Regions from separate parts of the Gottfriedia acidiceleris genome, predicted to be linked through region 3. Evidence: riboswitches for the same ligand, from Rfam matches in the RefSeq annotation. Region 3 holds a riboswitch; each other region holds the start of a gene.
The links. A riboswitch is a leader RNA that binds a small molecule or an ion and turns the genes downstream of it on or off. The one in region 3 is predicted to bind lysine.
Positions count from the first base shown of each region.

Region 1: another riboswitch for lysine. It lies ahead of lysA (diaminopimelate decarboxylase); the one in region 3 lies ahead of MY490_RS04935 (aspartate kinase).
Region 2: another riboswitch for lysine. It lies ahead of MY490_RS08330 (amino acid permease); the one in region 3 lies ahead of MY490_RS04935 (aspartate kinase).

Region 1 covers NZ_CP096034.1:223,813-227,104, forward strand. Annotated here, with positions in the region: gene MY490_RS01200 (VC0807 family protein) at 1-481, shown strand, start outside; gene MY490_RS01205 (cation diffusion facilitator family transporter) at 548-1,486, opposite strand; lysine riboswitch at 1,793-1,966, shown strand; gene lysA (diaminopimelate decarboxylase) at 2,102-3,292, shown strand, end outside.
Region 2 covers NZ_CP096034.1:1,736,583-1,739,874, reverse strand. Annotated here, with positions in the region: gene MY490_RS08335 (MBL fold metallo-hydrolase) at 1-177, opposite strand, end outside; gene MY490_RS08330 (amino acid permease) at 329-1,798, opposite strand; lysine riboswitch at 2,000-2,177, opposite strand; gene pdxK (pyridoxine/pyridoxal/pyridoxamine kinase) at 2,379-3,194, shown strand.
Region 3 covers NZ_CP096034.1:1,043,612-1,046,903, reverse strand. Annotated here, with positions in the region: gene MY490_RS04935 (aspartate kinase) at 1-1,232, opposite strand, end outside; lysine riboswitch at 1,339-1,514, opposite strand; gene uvrC (excinuclease ABC subunit UvrC) at 1,589-3,292, opposite strand, start outside.

The sequences.
Region 1 (3,292 bases), 820 kb from region 3:
TACTGGAATTTTTATTATCTCAACATTAACTGTAAGTACTGCCGTTGATTTAATGGCATTAGGTTCTGCGAAAAACTTAATTTTGTACAATGTGTATTATCACTTTGGGGTTGTAGTCGTATTTTTAGTTTTATTGGCTTTAAAAAAGCCATTACCATATTATTTTATGATTGATATTGCTGCAATACAGGGGCAAGGTCGTGAAGAAAGTAAAAAATTATATAAACATTCTTCACTATTTAAAGTGTTTCAGTACTTGTTTGTCGCATGGATTATTAAAGATATCGTTTTTGCTGTTGCACAATGGTGGATGGTTGATACGTTTGGATTAAAAGCATATTACTCACGTACAATTATCTTTACAGTTGGTGGATATATTTTTGGCATCATTATGGCGATTGGCTATGCAATGGTTACGATGAGAGCTCAAAAATTAAAAGGAGACGACTCAGAGCAACCTTCCGATGAAATTATTATTTAGTAAAAGTCCTTATATAGAAGCAACCCCACAAGTTATAAAATTCTTGTGGGGTTTTCTAATGTCTATTTATCCCTTTAATGAATTTCCTACTCCTTGGAATTCCTGTTCTTCTCTAGTTGATGTATTTATGAAATCAATTTTTTGTATTCTCTCATTTTCTGGTTCGACATGAATTAATATTTTAGGATCAACTAAAACCTTTTTTATTTCTTCTTCAATTTTGTCACATAGTAAATGAGCTTCTTCAATGCTCATGTGTGATGGTAATACTAAATGGAAATCTATATGCTCCTCAGCACCCGAACGTCTCGTGCGTAAGTCATGATATTCGATAAATTGGGATTTAAAAGAATATAATACATTTTCGATTTGTTTTAATTCATCTTTAGATAACCCAGTATCAAGTAGGGGGGTAAACGACTTACGTCCAAGTTCGATTGATTCTTTCATTATATAAATTGCGATTCCAATTCCGATTAATGCATCGAGAAAATCCCAACCAGTAAGACTGACTAAAATTAAACTTATTGCAACTCCGAGCGATGAATAAACGTCTGTTAATAAATGCAAAGCGTTTGATTGCATTGCAACAGAATGAGTATCATTTCCTACTTTTTGAACGATTTTTCCTACTCTCCAATTGATTAACGCTCCAATTAACATGACAACTACACCGATAAAAGGCATTTTAATTGGGGTAGGATGAAGTAGCTTTTCAACAGATTCAATGATAATCCAAATACCAGCTACAAATATTAAGATTGTTTCGACCGTACCTGAAATATTTTCAAACTTACCATGACCATAAGGATGTTCCTTATCGGGCGGTCTGTTTGAAATCCTTACAGAGAAAAATGCAATGACTGAAGCAACTAAATCCAATAAAGAATGAATTGCTTCAGAGATAATTGCTACGGAACCAGTAAAAATCCCGACAATTAATTTTAATAAAACGATGAATGTGTTACTACATATTGAAAGTACTGCTATTTTGCTTGAACGCAATCTATTCACCCCTGTCCAATTTTTTCTACTTAAGTTAAGAGTTTTGTAATAAGGCAACAAAAAAGAAAAACCACTAACAATTTGTTAGTGGTTTGTTTTTTTTAGATTTAATTTATATTTATTGAAATGATTTTTCATTTTTGAATCACCTTTTCTCTCGCATAAAACATATTCTATAATATAAATACTATTTTTGGAAAGCAAAAGCTGTGTGTGCGATTAAATATAAATCGACACATAATTTAAAAATGGTTTGACATCTATTTTTAGACTGTGTTATACATAGACTAATATAAAAAATAACAGTCTATTCGTAGAGGTTGCATTGTATATGAGTATCATTTCAGAAAACTGTGGGTTTTATGACGAAATGAGAAAGGATCCTATGCCGAAGAAATAAATTGCCACACATTTTATTTCTGGGACTACATTTAATAAATGTAGTACTGTCACATGTGTTTGTGAAGAGCTATTGAAGAGATGTGATTGGCTAAGTCCTTTTTTTAAAAGCGATAGGCACATGAACATATCCTTCATGTGTCTTTTTTAATACACTAATACATTGAAGGAAGCTTCTAAGAATGATCTTACATTTGATTTGAAGGGAGAATACGAATGTATTTACATGGTAATAGTCGAATTAATAATGAAGGACATTTAGAAATCGGAGGTTGTGATACTGTAGATTTAGTAAAAAATTACGGTACCCCTCTATACATTTATGACGAAGCATTAATTGAATCAAAATGTAGGGAATTCCATGAAGCTTTAAGAGAAACGGGAATGAAGTATCAAGTTGCTTACGCGAGTAAAGCGTTTCTATGTGTTGAACAAGCCCGCTTAATAGAAAGAGAAGGTCTATGTCTAGATGTTGTTTCTGGTGGAGAGTTATATACAGCTTTGCAAGCTGGTTATCCAGCTGATAAAATTCACTTTCACGGAAACAATAAAACAATTGAAGAAATTGAAGAAGCTTTAAATGCAAAAATCGGTTGTTTTGTAGTCGATAATTTCTTTGAGCTAGAAATATTACAGGCCTTAGCTGAACAACGTAATGAAGAAGTATCAATCTTGTTACGTGTTACGCCAGGTGTTGAAGCACATACACATGAATATGTAATGACCGGTCAAGAAGATTCCAAATTTGGATTCGATATTATGTCTGGTCAAGCTAATGAAGCAGTTGAAGTTTCTTTAAAATCAACTAACCTAAAATTATTAGGAGTGCATTCACATATAGGATCTCAAATTTTCGAACCAGATGGATTTGTTCATGCAATCAATGTATTAATGAGCTTTTTAAATGGTCTTAAAAACGATTTAGGTTTTACAGCTGAAATATTAAATGTAGGTGGAGGCTTTGGTATTCGCTATACTTCAGAAGATGAGCCTTTAGCTGTTGCTAAACATATAGAAAAAATTACGAATATAATTAAACAACAATGTGAAGAGTTAGACTACAAATTACCTGAATTATGGTTAGAGCCAGGACGCAGTATTGTTGGTGAAGCTGGAACAACACTTTATACAATTGGTTCAACAAAAACGCTTCCTTCAATTCGTAAATATGTATCTGTTGACGGGGGAATGACTGATAATATTCGTCCTGCACTATACGGATCAAAATATGAAGCGATGCTTGCAAATCGAGCAAATGATGAGAATAAAGAAGTTGTTTCAATTGCTGGTAAATGTTGTGAAAGTGGCGATATGTTAATTTGGGATTGTAATTTACCTGTTGTACAAAACAATGATTTATTAGCTGTATCTTGCACTGGTGCATATGGCTATTCAATGGCTAATAAT
Region 2 (3,292 bases), 690 kb from region 3:
ATTTGTAATTTTTTTGCCGATTTGATTAGCCGCTTCAATTATTTTAGTCGCACTAAAGGATAGTGCTGTATCAATTAACGTAAGTTCGTTTTCTTCTTCAACTAAAAAACAATTTACAGGAAAGAAATTGGGTAAAAAGCTCAACTCATAAAGATCATTATTTTTCGTAATCTTCATTTTATACCCTCCTAATAATAAAAACTAATACCTTTAGTTTTATAATACTAAAGGTATTAGTTTTTGTGAACAAAAATTCCAAATTTACATAAAAATCGTTAAAATGACTAAAAAACCCTTTCATCAAAGATGAAAGGGCCATATATTATAATCATTTTCTAGATAAATCCATCTCTTTATAAGATACAACTTTCGTTTTGTGTTTAACTTTATAACCTAACCAAACAATTAAAAACACAGGAATTCCAATGTATGAAACAAGTACACCTTGCCAATCAATTGCATTACCAGTGAAAGCTTGCCAGTTTTGAGCTAATACAATAAATAAACAAGCTAAAAATGCTAAGATTGGACCTAATGGGAACCATTTTGCACGATAAGGTAGGTCATTCAAATCTTTACCTTGAGCAACATAAGCCTTACGGAAACGGTAATGAGAAATCGCAATACCTAACCAAGCAAGGAAACCTGATAAACCTGATAAATTTAATAACCAAGTATACACTTGACCTTCACCGAAAAATGAAGATAAACAAGCAAGTGAACCAACTGCAAGTGTTAGATATAAAGCATTTGTAGGAACACCATTTTTATTTACTTTTGTTAAAAATTTAGGAGCTTTTCCTTCAATTGCTAAAGTATATAACATACGAGTGGATGCGTATGTTCCACTATTACCTGCCGATAAAACTGATGTTAAAATAACTGCATTCATTACAGAAGCTGCAAATGCAACACCTAATTTTTCAAATACTAAAGTAAATGGACTAACAGCCACGTCGTTTTTCATTAGACCAGGATCTGTATAAGGAATTAATAAACCAATTACGATAATAGCTAAAACATAAAATAAAAGGATACGCCAGAAAATTTGACGGATAGCTTTTGGAACATTTTTTTCTGGATGTTCTGTCTCACCTGCTGCAACACCAATTAACTCTGTACCTTGGAATGAGAAACCTGCAACAATAAAGATTGATAATACACCTAAAAATCCATTATGGAACGGAGCATCTCCAATCGTAAAGTTTTTGAAACCTGCATGATGTCCACTTAAAATACCAAAAATCATTGCAATACCAACAACTAAGAAGACAACTACAGTTACAACTTTAATTAATGAAAACCAAAACTCTGATTCACCATAGCCTTTAACTGACAGTAAATTTAAACCTAAAATAATCACTAAAAAGATTCCGCTCCATAAAACAGCTGGAGTATGTGGGAACCAATATTTCATCAACATTGCTGAAGCTAATAATTCAAAAGCTAAAGTGATTGCCCAGTTATACCAATAATTCCAACCCATAGCAAAACCAAATGCGGGATCAACGTAGCGAGATCCATAAGTACTAAATGAACCAGAAACTGGCAAATAAGTCGCCATTTCACCTAAACTAGTCATTAAGAAATAAACCATAATACCAATTAGTCCGTAAGCTAAAACAGCTCCACCAGGACCAGCTTCACTAATTGAAGTTCCACTAGCTAAAAATAAACCTGTCCCAATTGAACCACCAATTGAAATCATCGTTAAATGTCTTGCTTTAAGGCCCCTTTTTAAAGAACCATCGTGAGTATTCGATACTACTTTATCATTTTTAGGGTTTGTTAGTCCCATCTTATTTCCTCCTCTTGATTCTTGCAATCTTATCTTTACGCGAGAATATGGGACGGTATAAAAGTGTTGTATGATGTGTATTTTACTCAGTATTTTCGTCAATATGTAAAGCATGGAAAATCTGGTAAAAATACAAAAAAACACGTGAAGCAATGTTCACGTGTTTAAGACTCAAATATATGTGTCAAACAGCATCAACATCTCTTCAATAGCCCTCCACAAGTAATCTTGTGACAGTCCTATGCTTATTCAGCAATAGGCCCAATAATAAATTTAAATGGTAAATTTATTATTTCGGCAGTTTCACCTTTTATTACTTTTCACAGGTACCATAAACCTCAAAGTAACGACTAATCAAAACTGCGCCTCTATCCATACGAGATAAAGATTATATTAAATTAATTTTTATAAACTCAATATACAATCTATTAATCTAGTTTGTCAATAAAATTTTCGACAAAAATAGACTCAACCTAATAGATCTATTTCTTGATTTACTCTTCATAATGCTCATGTCTTGTACCTAGCACTTATGTTTTTGTATAATAATTCTATGTAATTCAAAGGAGGAATTTTTCACATGACAATTTATAAAGCATTGACACTTGCGGGATCTGATAGTAGTGGTGGAGCTGGATTACAAGCTGATATTAAAACGTTTCAGGAACGTAATGTTTATGGCATGAGTGCAATTACAACTTTAGTAGCGATGGATCCTCATAATCATTGGCATCATCAAGTGTTTCCAATTGATATAGATACAATTGCGGCACAATTAGAAACGATCGTTGTTGGCGTTGGAATTCAAGCAATGAAAACAGGTATGCTTGGTTCAACTGAAATAATTGAATTAGCTGCAAAAACTATAAAAAAACATAATATTGATCGAGTTGTTGTAGATCCAGTTATGATTTGTAAAGGAAATGACGAGGCTCTTCACCCAGAGACAAATGATGCATTAAGAGAAATTTTAGTACCACTTTCAACAGTTGTAACACCAAATTTATTTGAGGCTGCTCAGTTAGCTAAAATGGCTCCAATCTGCACTGTTGAACAAATGGAAGAAGCAGCACGCAAAATCCATGAATTAGGTGCTAAGTTTGTTTTAGTTAAAGGTGGAAGCAAAATTCAGCATGAAAATGCAATAGATGTGTTATTTGATGGTGAAAAAATCGAGCATCTAGAATCTGACAGAATTGAAACTACATATACTCACGGTGCGGGTTGTACTTATTCTGCAGCGATTTGTGCAGAGCTTGCTAAAGGAGTAGAACCAAGAGAAGCAATCTACACTGCAAAGAAATTCATTACTGAAGCAATTCGTCACTCGTTCCCACTTAATCAATACGTTGGCCCAACAAACCACATGGCATATCGATTACATGGAGAAGGCTAATATCAAATAATGGGGCTGTCTCATACGTCAGATTAAATGATGTATGAGGTGCCCTATTAGTGTAAAAAAGGGTAAATGTACTAACGCTGGTGGGGGAA
Region 3 (3,292 bases):
ACTACTACTTCTTCATTAATACGATCTAATTCATACCCTTTATGTAGAGCATGAACTGCTTCTTGTAATTTTGATTTTGGTACAACAGTTGATACTTTAATTTCAGAAGTACTTACCATTTTTACAGGGATTTCACTTTCAGCTAAAAATTTAAACATTTTTGCAGCAACACCTGGGTTTGAAACCATTCCACTGCCTACAATTGAAACTTTAGCAAGTTCACTTTCAAAATCAAATGAGCGGTAACCTAAAAATTCTTTCTTTGATTCTAGAACCGTTATTGCTTCCAACATATTTTCAGATTTGATCGAGAATGAAAGATTTACTAAGTTATCTGAAGTTACGCTTTGGATAATAATATCAACATCAATCCCCTCACTTGCTAATAAAGTAAAGATTTTAGGTAATAAATCTACATGGTTATTTAAACCATTTAACGTCATCCTTGTTACATTAGATTCGAATGCGATTCCTCTTACGACTGATTGTTGTTCCATTTGTGTTTCCTCCCCAATAAATGTACCGATTTCATCATGTTGACTTGAACGAACTTGAATAATTAAATTATAATTTTTTGCGAATTCTACTGCTCTTGGATGTAAAACCGCTGCGCCTAAAGCTGCTAGCTCTAGCATTTCATCATAAGAGACATGGCTTAATTTAGATGCATTTGGTTCAACTCTTGGATCCGTAGTATAAACACCTAATACGTCCGTATAAATATCACAACGTTCTGCCTTTAAAGCTGCTGCCAATGCAACGGCTGTTGTATCTGAACCACCACGGCCTAAAGTCGTAATTTCATTGTTTTCACTTAACCCTTGGAAACCAGCAACAATTACGATATATCCTTCATTAAGTAATTGTTGAATTCGATCAGTTTGAATGGTTTCTATACGCGCATTTCCATGGACAGATTCAGTTTGAATTCCAGCTTGCCAACCAGTTAGTGAAATAGCTTTAAAACCTTTTGCTTGGATTGCCATGGCTAGTAACGAAATTGATACTTGTTCCCCTGTAGTAAGTAACATATCTAATTCACGTTTACTGTTTTGCGGACTAATTTGAGCTGCTAAACTAACTAGTTCGTCTGTATGATGTCCCATCGCAGAGACAACTGTAACTACTTGGTTTCCTTCTTTATATGACTTGGTTACTGTTTCAGCAACATGCTGAATTCGTTCAATTGAGCCTACTGAAGTACCACCGAATTTCTGAACAATAATTCCCATTTTTCTCATCCTCACTTTTTACTTAAAAAAGAATACAAAAAAGCGCGTGAAGCAATGTTCACGCGCCTAATTTACAAATAAAATAAAATAGACCAATCATCAACATCTCTTCAATAGCTCCCCGCATAACTATTATGCGACAGTACTACATTTCTTAAATGCAGTCCCAACAAAATGAATAGTGGATTCATTTCATTTCGGCAAAACTTCCTTTCAACTGTCCATCACAACGCCACACGTCTATGACAGTATACTTTTAAGTTTTGCACCTCTATTACGAGAGAAAATCATTTAATTTTAACTAAAATATAAATTATTTTGAAAATAGTGTCAAGATATAAATTTTGGTAACTATGTTATTCTTTATGGAAATGCTGATAAATTTCTTCTGCAACATTTTTTGGCATTTTAGCTGCTATTAACTCATCGATTGATGCCTCTTTTATTTTTTTGACTGATCCAAAATGTTTAAGAAGAGCTTTCTTTCTTGTTCCACCAACACCCGCTATGCCATCTAAAGCAGATTGAACCATTGATTTACTATGAAGCTGACGATAGAATTCAATCGCAAATCTGTGTACCTCGTCTTGAATTCTTTGTAATAAAAAGAATTCTTGGCTTTGTCTTCCAAGTTGGACAATTTGAGGTGGTTGTCCTATTAATAACTCTGAAGTACGGTGCTTTTCATCTTTAACAAGTCCAGCTGTTGGAATGAATAGGCCTAACTCATTTTGGAGTACATCTTCAACTACAGCTAGATGGCCTTTCCCACCATCCACAATTATTAAATTTGGTAAAGGTAAATTCTCTTTTAGTGCTCTCGAATATCTTCTACGTACTACCTCACGCATTGAATCGTAATCATCAGGTCCTACTACAGTTTTGATTTTATATTTGCGGTAATCTTTTTTTGAAGGTTTTCCGTCTATAAAGACAACCATAGCTGAAACAGGATTTGTTCCTTGAATATTTGAATTATCGAATGCTTCAATTCGATAAGGAGTTTCAATATTTAAACTATCCCCTAGTTTTTCTATTGCTTTAACTGTTCTTTCTTCATCTCGCTCAATTAATTTAAATTTCTCACCGAGTCCAATTTTAGCATTTTTATTTGCTAATACTACAAGTTCCTTTTTTTGGCCTCTTTTTGGTTGGAATACAGGAATTTTTAGTAAATTTTTTAAAATTTCAGTATCAACTTTATCTGGTACAAAAATTTCTTTTGGTTTTATATTGTGTGGTTTTTCATAAAATTGCCCAATAAATGATAGGAATTCTTCTTCTGGTTCATCGTAAATTGGAAAATATGAAACATCTCTTTCAATTAATTTTCCTCTTCGAACAAAGAAAACTTGAACACACATCCATCCCTTATCAACCGCATATCCAAATACATCTCGATCAACTAAATCACTACTCATCATTTTCTGCTTTTCCATAGTCGCTTTAATCGATACAATTTGGTCTCGATACTCTTTCGCTCGCTCGAAATCTAATTGTTCAGATGCAGCAAGCATTTTTGCCTCTAATTCTTTTCGTATTTGGTCTTCCCCACCGTTTAGAAAACGGGCAATTTCATTAACTATTTCTTGATTTTGTTGATCAGTTACTTCTTTTACACAAGGCGCAAGACACTGACCAATATGATAATATAAACAAACTTTATCTGGTAATGAAGAACATTTTCGTAGTGGATATAGACGATCTAATAATTTTTTTGTTTCATTCGCGGCTGTAGCATTAGGGAATGGTCCAAAATATTTTCCTTTATCTTTTTTTACATTTCGCGTAATTAATAAGCGAGGATGTTTTTCAGCAGTTATTTTAATAAAGGGGTATGATTTATCATCCTTCAACATGATGTTATATTTCGGATCATATTTCTTAATTAAATTCATCTCAAGAATTAAAGCTTCCATATTTGAAGAAGTAACAATATATTCAAAATCAGTTATCTCTTGAACTAATCGATATGTCTTACCATCATGGGATCCCGTAAAATAAGATCTAACTCTATTTTTTAAAACTTTAGCTTTTCCCACGTAAATGATCGTGCCTTG